DNA from 2 places in the Pseudonocardia sp. NPDC046786 genome. Region 1 is predicted to be linked to the other one. Evidence: riboswitches for the same ligand, from Rfam matches in the RefSeq annotation. Region 1 holds a riboswitch; the other holds the start of a gene.
What was found. Region 1 has a riboswitch for glycine ahead of gcvP (aminomethyl-transferring glycine dehydrogenase). Riboswitches for the same ligand answer to the same signal wherever they lie in the genome.
Positions count from the first base shown of each region.

Region 2: linked by a shared signal. The riboswitch ahead of gcvT (glycine cleavage system aminomethyltransferase GcvT) and the one ahead of gcvP (aminomethyl-transferring glycine dehydrogenase) in region 1 are both predicted to bind glycine.

Region 1 is NZ_JBEYYF010000031.1:9,111-16,528, reverse strand. It holds partial or broken gene ABZ881_RS27370 (MFS transporter) at 1-317, opposite strand, end outside; gene gcvP (aminomethyl-transferring glycine dehydrogenase) at 910-3,789, opposite strand; glycine riboswitch at 3,951-4,047, opposite strand; gene ABZ881_RS27360 (YiaA/YiaB family inner membrane protein) at 4,129-4,428, shown strand; gene ABZ881_RS27355 (MerR family transcriptional regulator) at 4,438-5,043, opposite strand; gene ABZ881_RS27350 (bifunctional nuclease family protein) at 5,255-5,731, opposite strand; gene garA (glycogen accumulation regulator GarA) at 5,989-6,441, opposite strand; gene gcvH (glycine cleavage system protein GcvH) at 6,662-7,054, opposite strand; gene ABZ881_RS27335 (CDP-alcohol phosphatidyltransferase family protein) at 7,064-7,418, opposite strand, start outside.
Region 2 is NZ_JBEYYF010000015.1:17,100-24,517, forward strand. It holds gene ABZ881_RS18995 (L-serine ammonia-lyase) at 1-1,024, opposite strand, end outside; gene glyA (serine hydroxymethyltransferase) at 1,035-2,306, opposite strand; gene gcvH (glycine cleavage system protein GcvH) at 2,303-2,689, opposite strand; gene gcvT (glycine cleavage system aminomethyltransferase GcvT) at 2,701-3,867, opposite strand; glycine riboswitch at 3,913-4,011, opposite strand; gene ABZ881_RS19015 (metalloregulator ArsR/SmtB family transcription factor) at 4,195-4,587, shown strand; gene ABZ881_RS19020 (substrate-binding protein) at 4,633-6,102, shown strand; gene ABZ881_RS19025 (LLM class flavin-dependent oxidoreductase) at 6,133-6,882, opposite strand; gene ABZ881_RS19030 (amidase) at 7,203-7,418, shown strand, end outside.

The sequences.
Region 1 (7,418 bases):
GAGGCGACGGTCGCCGCCAGGGTGACCCGCAGCGGGTTCGGCCAGTGCCCGCGCACCAGAGCGGCGATCGGCAGCTGCTCCGTCTTCGACGGCGCCGGGGCACCGTCCGCGGCCGTCCGGCGGTCGTCGGCGAGCTCGTTCTCGAACACCGGGGGCTCGTGCAGGGTGCGCCGGATCAGCACGCCGGCGATCAGCACCAGCACGCTCGCCCAGAACGGCACCCGCCAGCCCCAGCTGAGCAGCGCCTCCTCCGGCAGCAGCGCCACCGGCAGGAACACCGCGGTCGCCAGGATCTGCCCGGCCGGGGTGCCGGAGAGGCGTGCTCGGCCTGGACCCGGTCGCCGACGGCGAGTTCGCCGCCCCGTTCGGTCTGGTCCGCAGCCGCGCGCTGGCCGACGCCGGGCGCACCGTCCGGCTGGCGCTGACCGTGTCGCTGCTGCGCCGCGGCGAGTGGGGTCCCGGGGTCGCCGATCCGCAGTACGTCGCGCTGGGCACCGACGACCTGCTCGAAACGGCGGCCGCCGCCCGGGCCGGGGGCGTCCCGCTGCTGCCGGTGCCGGGCAACTACCACGACGACCTGGCGGCCCGCCTGGACCTGCCGGACGAGCGGATCGCCGTCTATCGCGAGCTGGGGGTGCTGCACGAGCGGGACGCCGACGGCGACCTGCTCCAGGTGTGCACCGAGTTGCTCGGTGGGCGGCTGTTCCTCGTGTTGGTGCAGCGCACCGGCCGGCACGACGGCCACGGCTGGAGCGACGCGCCGGTCCGGATGGCGGCGCACCGCCGGTCCCGCCTCACCCGCGCCGGTGCCGGTGCCGGCACCCGGCTGCGCGGGAGCCGGCACCGGTGGCCCGGCTGCCGCGCGTCCCGCCCGCTCGTCGAGGGACGGGCGGGACGCCCGGGGTGCCGTCAGGTGAACGCCTCCGGCGGCGGGCAGGAGCAGACCAGGTTCCGGTCGCCGTGCGCACCGTCGATCCGGCGCACCGGCGGCCAGACCTTGCGGTCGTGCACGCCCGGCGCCGCACCGGTCGGGTAGGCGGCGAGCTCGCGCGGGTAGGGGTGGTCCCACTTGTCGTCGGCCAGGCAGGCCGCGGTGTGCGGGGCGCCCCGCAGCGGGTTGTCGTCGGCCGGCCACTCCCCCGCGGCGACCCGGTCGATCTCGCCGCGGATCGAGATCATCGCGGCGATGAACCGCTCGATCTCGGCCAGGTCCTCGGACTCGGTCGGCTCGACCATCAGGGTCCCGGCCACCGGGAACGACATGGTCGGGGCGTGGATGCCGTGGTCGATCAGCCGCTTCGCGACGTCGTCCACCGTCACGCCGGTCTCCTTGGTGATCGCGCGCAGGTCCAGGATGCACTCGTGCGCGACGGAGCCGTCGGTCCCGGAGTACAGCACCGGGTAGTGCTCTCCCAGTCGGCGGGCGACGTAGTTCGCGGCGGCGACGGCGGTGAGCGTGGCCCGCCGCATCCCGTCGAGCCCCATCATCCGCAGGTAGGCCCAGGAGATCGGCAGCACGCCCGGGGAGCCGTGCGGTGCCGCGGACACCGGGCCGACCTCGCCGCGGCCGGGCAGGAACGGGACGAGGTGCTCGGCCACCGCGACCGGGCCGACCCCCGGCCCGCCGCCGCCGTGCGGGATGCAGAACGTCTTGTGCAGGTTCAGGTGCGACACGTCGCCGCCGAAGGCGCCCGGCCGGGCCACTCCGACCAGCGCGTTGAGGTTGGCGCCGTCGACGTAGACCTGGCCGCCCGCGTCGTGCACCGCGCCGCACACATCGCGCACCTGCGCCTCGTACACGCCGTGCGTCGACGGGTAGGTGATCATCAGCGCGGACAGCCGGGACCCGTGCTCGTCGATCTTGGCCCGGAGGTCGTCGAGATCGACGTTGCCCTGGGCGTCGGTGCCGACGACCACCACCCGCATCCCGGCCATGATCGCCGACGCGGCGTTGGTGCCGTGCGCGGACGCCGGGATCAGGCAGACGTCGCGCTCGGCCTCGCCGCGGCTGCGGTGGTAGGCCGCGATCGCCAGCAGCCCGGCGAACTCGCCCTGGCTGCCCGCGTTCGGCTGCAGCGAGACCGCGGCGTAGCCGGTCAGGTCGGCCAGCCAGGTCTCCAGCTGGGTGATCAGCTCCCGGGAACCGGCGGTGTCGGACTCCGGGGCGAACGGGTGCAGGTCGCTGAACTGCGGCCAGGTCACCGCCTCCATCTCGGCGGCGGCGTTGAGCTTCATCGTGCACGAGCCGAGCGGGATCATCGTGCGGTCGAGCGCGAGGTCGGCGTCGGCGAGCCGGCGCAGCCAGCGCATCAGCGCGGTCTCCGACCGGTGCTCGTGGAAGGTCGGGTGGGTCAGGTAGTCGCTGGTCCGGGCCAGCGCGCCGGGCAGCGCGTCGGCGGTGCCGGTGTCCAGCTCCGCGGCGTCCTGCGGGCCGGCCCCGAACGCCTCCCACACCGCGCGCAGGTGCGCGACGGTGGTGATCTCCGAGGTGGAGATGCCGACCTCGTCGCCGGAGACCCGGCGCAGCGCGATCCCGGCGTCGTGCGCGGCGGCGACGACGGCGTCCGCCCGGCCGGGTACCCGGGCCAGCACGGTGTCGAAGAACGCGTCGTGCACGATCTCGACGCCGCCGGAGCGCAGCCCGGCGGCCAGCACCGCCGCCATCCGGTGGGTCCGCTGGGCGATGGCGCGCAGCCCCTCCGGGCCGTGGTACACGGCGTAGCAGGCGGCCATCACGGCCAGCAGCACCTGCGCGGTGCAGATGTTGGAGGTCGCCTTCTCCCGGCGGATGTGCTGCTCGCGGGTCTGCAGGGCGAGCCGCAGCGCGTAGTTGCCGTCTGCGTCCCGGGAGACCCCGACCAGCCGGCCGGGGAGCTGGCGGGCGTGCCGTTGCCCGACCGACAGGTAGGCGGCGTGCGGGCCGCCGAAGCCGAGCGGGACACCGAACCGCTGGGTGGAGCCGATCGCCGCGTCCGCGCCCAGCTCGCCGGGCGGGGTGAGCAGGGTCAGCGCCAGCAGGTCCGCGGCGACCGCGACCAGCGCGCCCCGCTCGTGCGCCTGCTCGATCAGCGCCGACGGGTCGGACACCCGCCCGGACGCGCCCGGGTAGCTGAGCAGCACGCCGAACATCTCGCCGTCCGGCAGGGTACCGCCGGACAGGTCGGCGACCTCCAGCTCGATGCCGAGCGGCTCGGCCCGGGTGCGGAGCACGTCCAGGGTCTGCGGCAGCGTGTCGGCGTCGACCACGAAGCGGGCCGACTTCGCGCGCCCGGCCCGGCGCAGCAGCGTCATCGCCTCGGCGGCGGCGGTCGCCTCGTCCAGCAGCGACGCACCGGCGACCGGCAGCCCGGTCAGGTCCGACACCATCGTCTGGAACGCCAGCAGCGCCTCCAGCCTGCCCTGGCTGATCTCCGGCTGGTACGGCGTGTACGCGGTGTACCAGGCCGGGTTCTCCAGCACGTTGCGCCGGATCGCCGACGGCGTCCGGGTGCCGTGGTAGCCGAGCCCGATCATCGGGACGTTCACCGTGTTGCGGTCGGCCAGCGCCCGCAGCTCGGCGAGCATCTCGGCCTCACCGACCGGCGCCGGCAGCGAACCGCCGACCGGCTCGGGATCGCGGATCGCGGCGGGCAGGGCCCGGTCGGCCAGCGCCTCGAGCGAGTCGACGCCCAGCGCGTCGAGCATCCGGGCGAGTTCGCCGGGCCGGGGCCCGACGTGCCGGTCGGCGAACGGCAGTCCACGCTCGAGCTCGGCGAGGGTGGGACGGTGCTGCTGCGGGGTCGGGCTCACGGCGCCTCCGAAGGTGACGGCTCGGGCGGGGCAGGGCTGTCTCGCCCCTCCCCCTCTGTCCGTACCCGCGATCCGGGCGCCTGAGAGATTCACCCGAGGCTTCGGGCTTTCCCCGTCGGCGGACGGGCCCCCCGTGGTGGCCCGTCGCTTTCCAGAGGCGTCTCTACCGTGCGGTCCTGGTGCCTGAGAGGTTCCGGGAAGGGATTTGCTCCTTCGGCGCCCGGCTGTACTGCACCGGGTCTCTCCCGCTCGGTGTCAACGACTACCGGGCCGAGGATAACCGGTCCGGTCAGTATTTCCACGGCACCGCGGCCGGAACCGTCCCGCCAGGCTGCTCACATGTCGAACAGCAGCGCTCCGAACCCCGTTCCCGCCACCACCGCCGCCTTCCACCTGCAGGCGGTCCTGTCCTTCGGCGTCTCGCTGGCCGCGGTCGTCGTCGGGACCTTCTACCTGCCCGTCGACGGCTGGGTGAAGGCGTTCCTGGCCATCGCCGTGCTGTACGCCATCACCTCTGCGTTCACCCTCGCCAAGTGCGTCCGCGACAAGCAGGAGAGCCTGACCGTCGTCAACCGGGTCGACCAGGCGCGGCTGGAGAAGCTGATCGCCGAGCACGACCCGTTCCGCTCGGTCGCGTGAGCCGGCCGCTCAGGAGATCGCGCGCCGGGACCGGCGCCGGGCCAGCTCGTCCTCCGGGGACTCGTCGACGGTGCCGCCGTCGGCGCGTTCCACCGGGAAGTCCTTGATCACACCGCTGATCTCGCGCATCGCGCCCGAGACGGCGATCCCGAACACACCCTGACCGCCCTGCAGCAGGTCGACGACCTCCTCCGGGGAGGTGCACTCGTAGACGGTGGTCCCGTCGGAGAACAGGGTGATCCCGGCGAGATCCCTTATCCCGCGCCGGCGCAGGTGCTCGACCGCGATCCGGATGTTCTGCAGCGAGACCCCGGCGTCGAGCAGCCGCTTCACGATCTTGAGGACCAGTACGTCCTTGAACGAGTACAGCCGCTGGCTGCCGGATCCGGCGGCACCGCGGATCGACGGCACGACGAGCCCGGTCCGAGCCCAGTAGTCGAGCTGCCGGTAGGTGATGCCGACGACCTGGCATGCGGTCGGACCGCGGAAGCCGACGAGGCGATCGGACACCCCGTCCAGCCCCTCACCGACGAGCGGGTCCGGGAACAGCTCTGCCTGCCCCGGCCCCTCGCGTGGTGGCGTCTGCACCGCGTGGTCTCCCTCGGTCGGCCGCACCGTGACCGTCCTCGCCGTCCCATCACTCTCGGTGAAGGCGAGTTGCACGGATGTCATCAACGCTGATGACGGTAGGCCCGGGGGCCGGAGTGGTCAACGCGGCTCGCCGACACGGCCGTACCGCACAACGCCAGGTGACGGAGCACGGGCGGCCCGGTCACGCCGAGCGGCACTGGGTGTCGCCGAACGGTCCGGAACACCCGTTCGGGTGTCAGCCGGGCTGGGCGCCGCGGAAGTCCTCCGGTGACACCGAGTCGAGGAACTCGCGGAACTTCTCGACCTCGTCCTCCTGCTCGTCGGGGATGACGAGCCCGGCCTCGGCCAGCACGCTCTCGTCGGCGTGCACCGGGACACCGGTCCGCAGCGCCAGCGCGATCGAGTCACTCGGCCGGGCGGACACCGTCACGCCGCCGTCGAAGATCAGCTCGGCGTAGAAGGTGCCCTCCTGCAGGTCGGTCACCCGGACCTGTTCCAGCCGCCGGCCCAGTGCCCCGATGACGTCCTTGAGCAGATCGTGGGTCAACGGCCGTGCCGGCTTGACCCCCTGCTGCTCGAGGGCGATGGCCGTCGCCTCGACCGATCCGATCCAGATCGGGAGGTAGCGATCACCGTTGGTCTCCCGCAGCAACAGGATCGGCTGGTTCGCCGGGAGTTCGACCCGGACGCCCACGACGCGCATCTCGCTCATCAGCCCGCCTCCCCGGCCCTGTCGGGCCTGTCGGCCGCCCGGGGTGGACCCGCCACCCCGGCCGCCCTGATCGCCTTGCTCGCCCTGGTCCGTGCCCTGGGAGCTGTGGTCGCTCGTACCGCCGCCACCGACACGTTCCGACGCTACACGGGCGGGGCCCCCGATGCGCGCCTCCGGACGGGGTGTGACAGCGTCCTTTCGACGATCGTCACACGCCCGCCTCCGCACGGCGTGTCCGCTGGACCGCCGCCGGTGGATCAGCCCCGGGGGTCGCCCTCGCGAGGACCGGTCAGGAAGACCAGGCGGAACTTGCCGATCTGGACCTCGTCACCGTTGGCGAGCACGGCCGTGTCGACCGGCTCGCGGTTCACGTAGGTGCCGTTCAGGCTGCCGACGTCCACCACGACGAACTCGCCGGCGTCCCGGCGGAACTCGGCGTGCCGGCGGGAGACGGTGACGTCGTCCAGGAAGATGTCGCTGTCGGGGTGCCGGCCCGCACTGGTGGTCGGCACGTCGAGCAGGAAGCGCGAACCGGCGTTCGGGCCGCGCCGGACCACCAGCAGGGCCGACCCGGCGGGTAGCCCGTCGACGCCGGAGACGGCGGGCTCGGCGCTCGGCTGCTCCACGTCGGCGAGGAAGTCCGCCCGGAAGACCGATGTGGTCTCCGGTGCGCGCTCCGGCGGCACGTCGCGCGGGTCGTTCGTGGTCACCTCGGGGTCTCCTCCTCCGGAAGCGGGGGTCCCGGACACGGTCCGGGTGATGCAGGCGGGCCGGCCGCACTGGTGCGGTGCTGCGCTGAGACGGATGTCGCCTCGACCGGCCGCGATGTCGACGTGTCAGGGGGACCGAACCTACCCGCCCCGGTGTCGCCGCGATACGCCAGGCCGCGGCGCCCGGGTGACCCGTGCGACGGACGGTCGCCGGGGGTGGTCAGGAACCGTCGGCGAGCCGACGGTAGGCGTCGGCGTCGAGCGGGCCGGCCGGCGTGGCGCCGTCCGCGATCCGCACGTCGACGATCCAGCCGTCCCCGTACGGAGCCGAGTTGATCAGCTCCGGACCGGCGTCCAGCGCCTCGTTGACGGCGACCACCTCGCCCGCCACCGGTGCGTAGATGTCCGACACCGACTTGGTCGACTCGACCTCGCCCATCGTGTCGCCCGCGGACAGCACGTCGCCGACGGTCGGCAGCTGGACGAAGACCACATCCCCCAGCTGCGACTGGGCGTGGTCGGTGATGCCGATCCGGACCACCCCGTTCCCGGTGTCGCGCACCCACTCGTGGGCCTCGGTGTAGGTCAGGTCCGAGGGAATCTCCGAACTCACGCGACGAGCCTAGCCCCCGCCATCCGGGTGACCGAACCGGGGCGCCGGGGGCGGGAACGGGCGCCGCATCGCCAGCCCGAACTGCACCAGGTAGAGCAGGCCGGACCATATGTAGAGGGCGACGCCCCAGATCGCGAACGCGTGCGCGATCACCCGGACGGCGGTCTCCGCGGCGGACGGGCCGTCCCCGAGAAGGAGCAGCGGGAAGGCGTAGAGCAGCACGAAGGTCGCGGCCTTGCCGAGGTAGACGACCTCGAACGGGCCGTACCCCCGGCGGCGCAGCACGAACACGCACACGGCCAGCACGACGTCCCTGGCGAGCAGCGCACCCACCGCCCACCAGGGCACGATGTCGCGGATCGCC
Region 2 (7,418 bases), on a different contig from region 1:
TCGAGGCGTTCTCCTTGATGATCGACCCGATCGCGCCTGCGGTGAGCAGGAAGCGGACCACACCGGCGTCGTCGGCGCCGGGGACGAACCGGCGGTAGTAGTGCAGCACCGCCGGGACGATGCCGGCGGCGCCGTTGGTCGGGGCGGTGACGATCCGGCCGCCGGAGGCGTTCTCCTCGTTGACCGCCATCGCGAACAGGCTGACCCAGTCCATCACGTGCAGCGGGTCGGACTCCCGGCCGGCGGCCAGCAGCCACCGGTGCAGGCCGGGCGCGCGGCGGCGGACCCGCAGGCCACCGGGCAGCACGCCGTCGCGCTCGCACCCGTTGCGCACGCAGTCCTGCATGACCGCCCAGATCCGCAGCAGACCGTCGTCGACCGCGGTGTCGTCGCGGTGCACCCGCTCATTGCCGCGCATCACACCGCTCACCGGCAGACCGGTCCGGGCGCAGATGGCGAGCAGGTCCGCACCGCTGCGGAACGGGAACGGGTACGGGAGCGGAGACGGGGACGGCACCGGTCCGGCATCGGCGGCGGGCCCGTCCGGCGGTCCGGCCGGGCCGCGCACGAACCCGCCGCCGACCGAGTAGAAGGTGCGGGCCCGCAGCTCGCCGCCGTCCGCACCCCAGGCCCGGAACTCCATCCCGTTCGGGTGCTCGGGCAGCGATCGGCGGCGGTGCAGCACGACGTCGTCGGACGCCGAGAACGCGATCTCGTGCGTCCCGCCGAGCCGGAGCCGCCCGGACTCCCCGATCGCGGCGACGATGCCCGGCGCGCGGGTCGTGTCGACGGTCTCGGGGCGCTCCCCGAGCAGCCCCAGCAGCACGGCCGGACCGCTACCGTGCCCGTGCCCGGTCGCGCCCAGCGACCCGAACAGCTCCGCCCGGACCCGCCCGACGCGGGGCAGCAGGCCGTCCTCGGCGAGGCCGGTGACGAACCGTGCCGCGGCCCGCATCGGGCCGACGGTGTGCGAGCTGGACGGGCCGATCCCGATCGAGAACAGGTCGAAGACGCTGACCGGCACGGGCATCTGGTCAGCGCCCCGGGTAGAGCGGGCGGCGAGCGACCAGGGCCGCGACGCGCTCGCGCAGGGCGGTCGCCCGCGCGGCGTCGAACCCGGGGGCGAGCGCACCGGCGACGATGTCGGCGACCTCCCGGAAGTCGTCGGCGTCGAACCCGCGGGTGGCCAGCGCCGGGGTGCCGATCCGCAGCCCGGAGGTGACCATCGGCGGCCGCGGGTCGAACGGCACCGCGTTGCGGTTCACCGTGATCCCGACGTCGTGCAGCCGGTCCTCGGCGGCCCGGCCGTCCAGCTCGGAGTTCACCAGGTCGACCAGCACCAGGTGCACGTCGGTGCCGCCGGTGAGCACCCGGATGCCGGCGTCCGCGCAGTCCGCGGCGACCAGCCGCTCGGCGAGCAGCCGGGCGCCCTGCACGGTGCGCCGCTGGCGCTCGGCGAACTCCTCGGTCCCGGCGATCCGCAGGGCGACCGCCTTGGCGGCGATCACGTGCTCGAGCGGGCCGCCCTGCTGGCCGGGGAACACCGCGGACGCCAGCTTCTTCGCGTGCTCGGCGCGGGCCAGGATCAGCCCGCCGCGCGGGCCGCCGAGCGTCTTGTGGGTGGTACTGGTGACGACATCGGCGTAGGGCACCGGGCTCGGGTGCTCGCCGGCGGCGACCAGCCCGGCGAAGTGCGCCATGTCCACCATCAGCAGCGCGCCGACCTCGTCGGCGATCCGCCGGAACCCGGCGAAGTCCAGCTCGCGCGGGTACGCCGACCAGCCGGCGATGATCATATTCGGCTGCTCGGCGCGGGCGACCCGCTCGACCTCGGCCATGTCGACGAGCCCGGTCACGGCGTCCACGTGGTAGGCCGAGACCCGGTAGAGCCGGCCGGAGAAGTTGAGCTTCATGCCGTGCGTGAGGTGCCCGCCGTGCGCCAGGTCGAGGCCGAGGAGGCCGTCGCCGGGCTGCAGCAGCGCCGCCATCGCGGCCGCGTTGGCCTGCGCGCCGGAGTGCGGCTGCACGTTGGCGTACTCGGCGCCGAACAGCTCGCGGGCCCGGTCGATCGCCAGCTGCTCGACGACGTCGACGTGCTCGCAGCCGCCGTAGTAGCGGCGGCCGGGATAGCCCTCGGCGTACTTGTTGGTGAGCACCGAGCCCTGCGCCTCCAGCACCGCGACCGGGGCGAAGTTCTCCGAGGCGATCATCTCCAGGGTGTCGCGCTGCCGGGCCAGCTCGGCGTCGACGGCCTTCGCGACCTCGGGATCGGCGTCGGCCAGCGACGCGCCGAAGGTGCTGTTCACGCGCCACCCTCCCCGGTCAGCGAGCGGTACTCGGCGGCGGTCAGCAGCTCCGGGACGCCGTCGTCGCCGGGCTCGACCCGGAACAGCCAGCCGCGGCCGTAAGGGTCCTCGCCCGCGGTCTCCGGCGCGTCGTCGAGGGCGTCGTTGACCACGGTCACGGTCCCGCCGAGCGGGGCGAACAGGTCGCTCACCGACTTGGTGGACTCGATCTCGCCGCAGGCCTCGCCCGCGATGACGGTGTCGCCCGCGGCCGGCAGCTGGACGAACACGACGTCGCCGAGTGCCTCGGCGGCGTGTGCGGTGATGCCGACGGTGGCGGTGCCACCCTCGACCCGTACCCACTCGTGCTGCTCGGTGTAGCGCAGGTCGTCAGGGACGGACATGTCGGATCCTCTCACTCGGGACGGGTGTAGAAGGGCAGGCCGACCACCTCGACCGGCTCGGGCCGGCCGCGGACGTCGACGACGAGCGCGGTGCCGGGCCCGGACACGGCCCGGTCGACGAACGCCATCGCGATCGGGTGGCCCAGGGTCGGGGACAGCACGCCGCTGGTCACCTCGCCGACCGTGGCCCCGGCGCCGTCGAGCACCGGATGGCCGGCCCGCGGCGCGCGCCGGCCGCTGCCGCGCAGCCCGGCGGGCACCCGGGCCTGCGGGGTGTCCCGCTCGCGGGCGAGCGCGGCGCGGCCGACGAAGTCGGCCTCCTTGCCGAACTTCACGACCCGGCCCAGGCCGGACGCGAACGGCGAGCGGCCGGGGCCGAGCTCGTGTCCGTGCAGCGGCATCCCGGCCTCCAGCCGGAGCGTGTCGCGGCAGGCGAGTCCGCAGGGCACCAGCCCGTGCCCGGTCCCGGCCGCGGTGAGCCGCTCCCAGACGGCGGCCGCGCCCATCGTGCCGACGTAGACCTCGAAGCCGTCCTCGCCGGTGTAGCCGGTGCGGGCCAGCAGCACCTGGTGCCCGGCGAGGGTGGCCGGGCGGGCCGCGTAGTAGCGCAGGTCGCCGACCGGCGCACCGGTCGCGGTCTCGATGATCGCCGCGGACGCCGGGCCCTGCACGGCGACCAGCGCGGTGTCCGCGGAGCGGTCGGTGATCCGCACGCCGTCGCCGGCGCAGCGCTCGCCCAGCTCGGCGGCCACCAGCAGCCGGTTCGACGCGTTCGCGACGACCAGGTAGTGCTCCGCGGCGAGCCGGTAGACGACCAGGTCGTCGAGCACGCCGCCGTCCGGCGCGCAGAGCATCGTGTAGCGGGCCCGGCCGGGCGCCAGCGCGCCGAGGTCGCCGACCAGCGCGCCGTCCAGCGCCGCGGCGGCGGCCGGGCCCTCGACGTGGATCTCGCCCATGTGCGAGAGATCGAACAGGCCGGCCGCGCGGCGCACCGCGTGGTGCTCGGCGAGGTCGCCGCCGTAGCGGACCGGCATCGTCCAGCCGGCGAAGCCGGTGAAGGTCGCGCCGAGCGCGACGTGCGTGTCGTGCAGCACCGAACGCAGCAGCTCGCGCTCGCTCGGCCCGGTCCGGGTCGCGGTGTCGGTCTGGGTCTCGGTCTGGGTCTCGGTCTGGGTCATCGTGGTGCTCACCCCGGGGCAGACGCGTGGGCGGTGCCGCCCACACGGTCCCCCTCTGTCCCGAGCCTGAGAGATTCACCGGTGCACGACCGGCTTTCACCATCGGCGAGGCGTGTCCGACGCCTGCTTTCCAGAGTGGCCTGGTCCGTGCGGTGTGGGGTACCTGAGAGTTTGGCGGGGTGCTTGCTCCTCCGGTGCCTGCCCGGTCGTGCGACAGGTCTCTTCCGCGCGGGCTCGTACGGCCCGGTCTTCAGTTGTCCGCAGGACGATACCGATTCCCGCGCCGGAGGGAAGGGGTCCGGACGGCTTCCGGCTAGACTCCGTACCATGTCAACGGATCCTGACGCGTCTGACGCGTTCGGCGCGGGCGACCGGGACGCCGGTCTCGCCTTCGACGCGCTCGCCGATCCGGTCCGCCGCCGGATCCTGGCGGTGCTCTCCGAGAGCGACGAGTGCAGCGCGGGCGAGCTGGCGGACCGGATCACCACGGTCGGCCGGACCGCGGTCTCCACCCACCTGCGGGTGCTGCGGATCGCCGGCCTGGTCAGCGAGCGCCGGTCCGGCAGGTTCCGCTACTACGCGATCGAGCCCGGCGGTGCCGCGGCCGACGTGATCGCGCTGCTGCGCAACCTGTTCCAGTCGTCGCTGGGCGAGGCCCGGTCCGCCGCCGAGAGCGCAGCCGGGCACCGGGAGCCGGCGCGCCGGGAGGCGGCCGGATGACCCGGCGCGCCGACGGATCCCGCTGACGGCCACCCACCCACCGGCATGGGGACGATCGCGGTCGCGGTGGAGGAGTTCGCCGCCGTCGCACCCGAGGTGGTCTTCGACCGGTTCGGCCGCGACGGCGGGGGCTGGCTGTTCGGCGCGTCCTGCGACCGGGTCGCGCTCGGCGAGCCGATCACCCTGCGGGCGCCGATCGGCGACGGCCCGCCGGTCGACGTCCTGGGCCGGATCAGCGACCTGCGCAGGCCGGACAGCATCACCATCACCCACGACCAGCCGTGGCGCGGCCGGATCCGGCTGCGCTTCACCGTGGCCCCCGGCGGGACCCGGATCCGGCTCGACGCGCACATCGACGCGCAGGGCCTGGAGTGGCTGATGCGCCGGCGCGGGCACCCGGTGCGCGACCGGGCCGCCACCGGCCCCCGGATCGGCGCCCTCACCAGCCGGTCCGGTTCCGGGAGCGTGTTCGCCTCGGCCGTCGCGAACGCCGCCGTGCTCGCCGTCGACGAGATCGACGTCGCGGGCGGGATCGGCGGGCGGCCGGTCGAGCTGCTGCACGCCGACGACGCGACCGATCCCGGCACCGGCGCGCTGGAGGCGCTGCGGCTGGCCCGCGCGGGCTGCCGGACGATCTTCCTGACCACGACGTCGGCGACCTACCAGGCGGTGTCCTCGGCGCTGACCGGCCACGACGTGCTGGTCGTGCACACCAACATGAACGAGGGCGGCGGCGAGTCGCGGCTGCGGATCCGGCTCGGCGAGCGGCCGTGGACCCAGATCGCGCTGGCGGCGGGCCCGGTGATGCGGTCGTCGGGCGGGCGGCGCTGGTTCCTCGCCGGCAACGACTACGTCTGGCCGCGGACGGTGAACCGGATCGCCCGGGAGGTGCTGCCCGGCAACGGCGCGGTGCTGGTCGGTGAGGGGTACGCCCCGCTCGGCGCCCGCGACTTCGGCCCGCTGATCGAGCGGATCGCCGCGTCCGGTGCGGACATCGTGCTGGACACCTTCGTCGGCGCCGACGCCGCCGCGTTCGAGCGCCAGTGCCATGCGATGGGCCTGCGCGAGCGCACCGTCAGCCTGGGCCCGGCGATGGACGAGGCCACCCTGGAGCGGATCGGGTTCGAGGCGTCCGAGGGCATCCACGGGGTGTCCGGCTACTTCCAGCACCTGCAGACCGAGCGCAACGGGACGCTGCTGCAGCGCTACCGCGAGCGGTTCGGCCGCTGGGCGCCGCCGCTGTCCAGCCTGTCCGAGTCGATGTTCGAGGCGATCCACGTGTGGGCGGCCGCGGCCCGGCAGGTCCGGACCACCGACCCGACACCGGTGGCCGACGAGATGCGCCACGGCCGGTTCGAGGTGCCGCGCGGCACGATCGCCCTGGACGGCCGTCATCACGTGGAGCAGCCGCTGCACCTGGCCGCGGCGCGCGGGGCCACGTTCGGGTCGATGTCGGACAGCGACTGCACGGTGCGGACCGGCGCCGCGCGGACCCCTCCGGGCCGCCGCCGATGAGGGCGCGGGCCGTGCGGCGGCCCGCCGGGCTCAGGGCAGCAGTGCCCGCACCCGCTCCGGGTCCGGCCCGCCCGGCGCGATCGCCACGACCGCGTCGTCGAAGCCCGCGCCGGCATAGCGGCGCAGCTGCTCGCCGATCGGCCCGAGATCGGCGCCCGCGGGCACCGGGATCGCGTACGCGACGGCGCGGAGGCCACCGGCGGCCCGGAACCGGTCGTGCGCGGCGAGCAGCTCGTCGGGGGTGACGCGGAACGCCGAGCCGAGCCAGCCCTCGAAGTGGCGGGCCGCCTTCTCGACGTTCGCTCCCCACGAGCCGAGCAGCAGCGGCGGGCGGCCGCCGCGCGGCGGGTCGGCGAGCCGGGCCTGCGCGTCGCCACCGTCGGCGAGCAGTGCCCGCAGCCGGACCATGTTCTCGTCGAAGGCACGGAAACGGCCCCGGTGGTCGCACCCCAGCAGGGCGTAGTCGCTGCGGGTCGAGCCCGGGCTCACCCCGAGCGACAGCCGGTCGCCGCACACCGCCTGCAGCGAGAGCATCCGGTGCGCGAGCTCGGCGGGATGGTGCAGCGGAACCTGCACCGTGCCGGTCCCCAGCTCGACGTCCGAGGTGGCGGCCGCCGCGGCCGCCAGCGCCGCGAACGGGTCCGGGACCAGCCGGCCGCGCCCGATGATCTCGGGTGCCCACAGGCTCCGGAACCCGGCGGCGGCGAGCCGGCGCGCCCACCCGACCACCGGGTACGGCGGCGCGTCCGACAGGTGCGCGAGCAGCGCGCCCAGGCGCACGGCTAGGCCCGCCGGTGCGGCAGGCCCGGGTCGTCGACCGGCACGCCCACCGCCGCCCGGCTCCGGAGCGGGCCGTCCATCTGCACCGTTCCTCCCGCGACGCGACGGTGGTCCGCGACCGGGACCACCCGGGCAGCGTCCCACGGATCGTGCGGTCGGGGGGGCCGGCGTCCGATACCGAGGGGCGGTCCTGATCTCACCCGGATGACGGGCGGTTGACGTCCAGATCAGAACTCCTGTCAACGCGTCGACAAACATTGACACGACAGGGCGGACTCCCTAGCTTTCTCGCATCCACAGCACGTGAGGAGTTCTGCTCCATGGCACTGCCACCCCCTGATCCCGCCCGGCTCGCGGCGATCAACTCCCAGCACGCGTTCGGACTGTCCGAGGCCGAGCTCGCCGAGTTCCTCCCCGCCGTGACCGCGACGCTGAGCGCGACCGACCGGGTCGAGGAGCTGTACCGGGCGTCGGCCCCCGAGGCGCCGGAGCGCGCCTGGGCCGAACCGGCCGACAACCCGCTCGGCGGCTGGTAC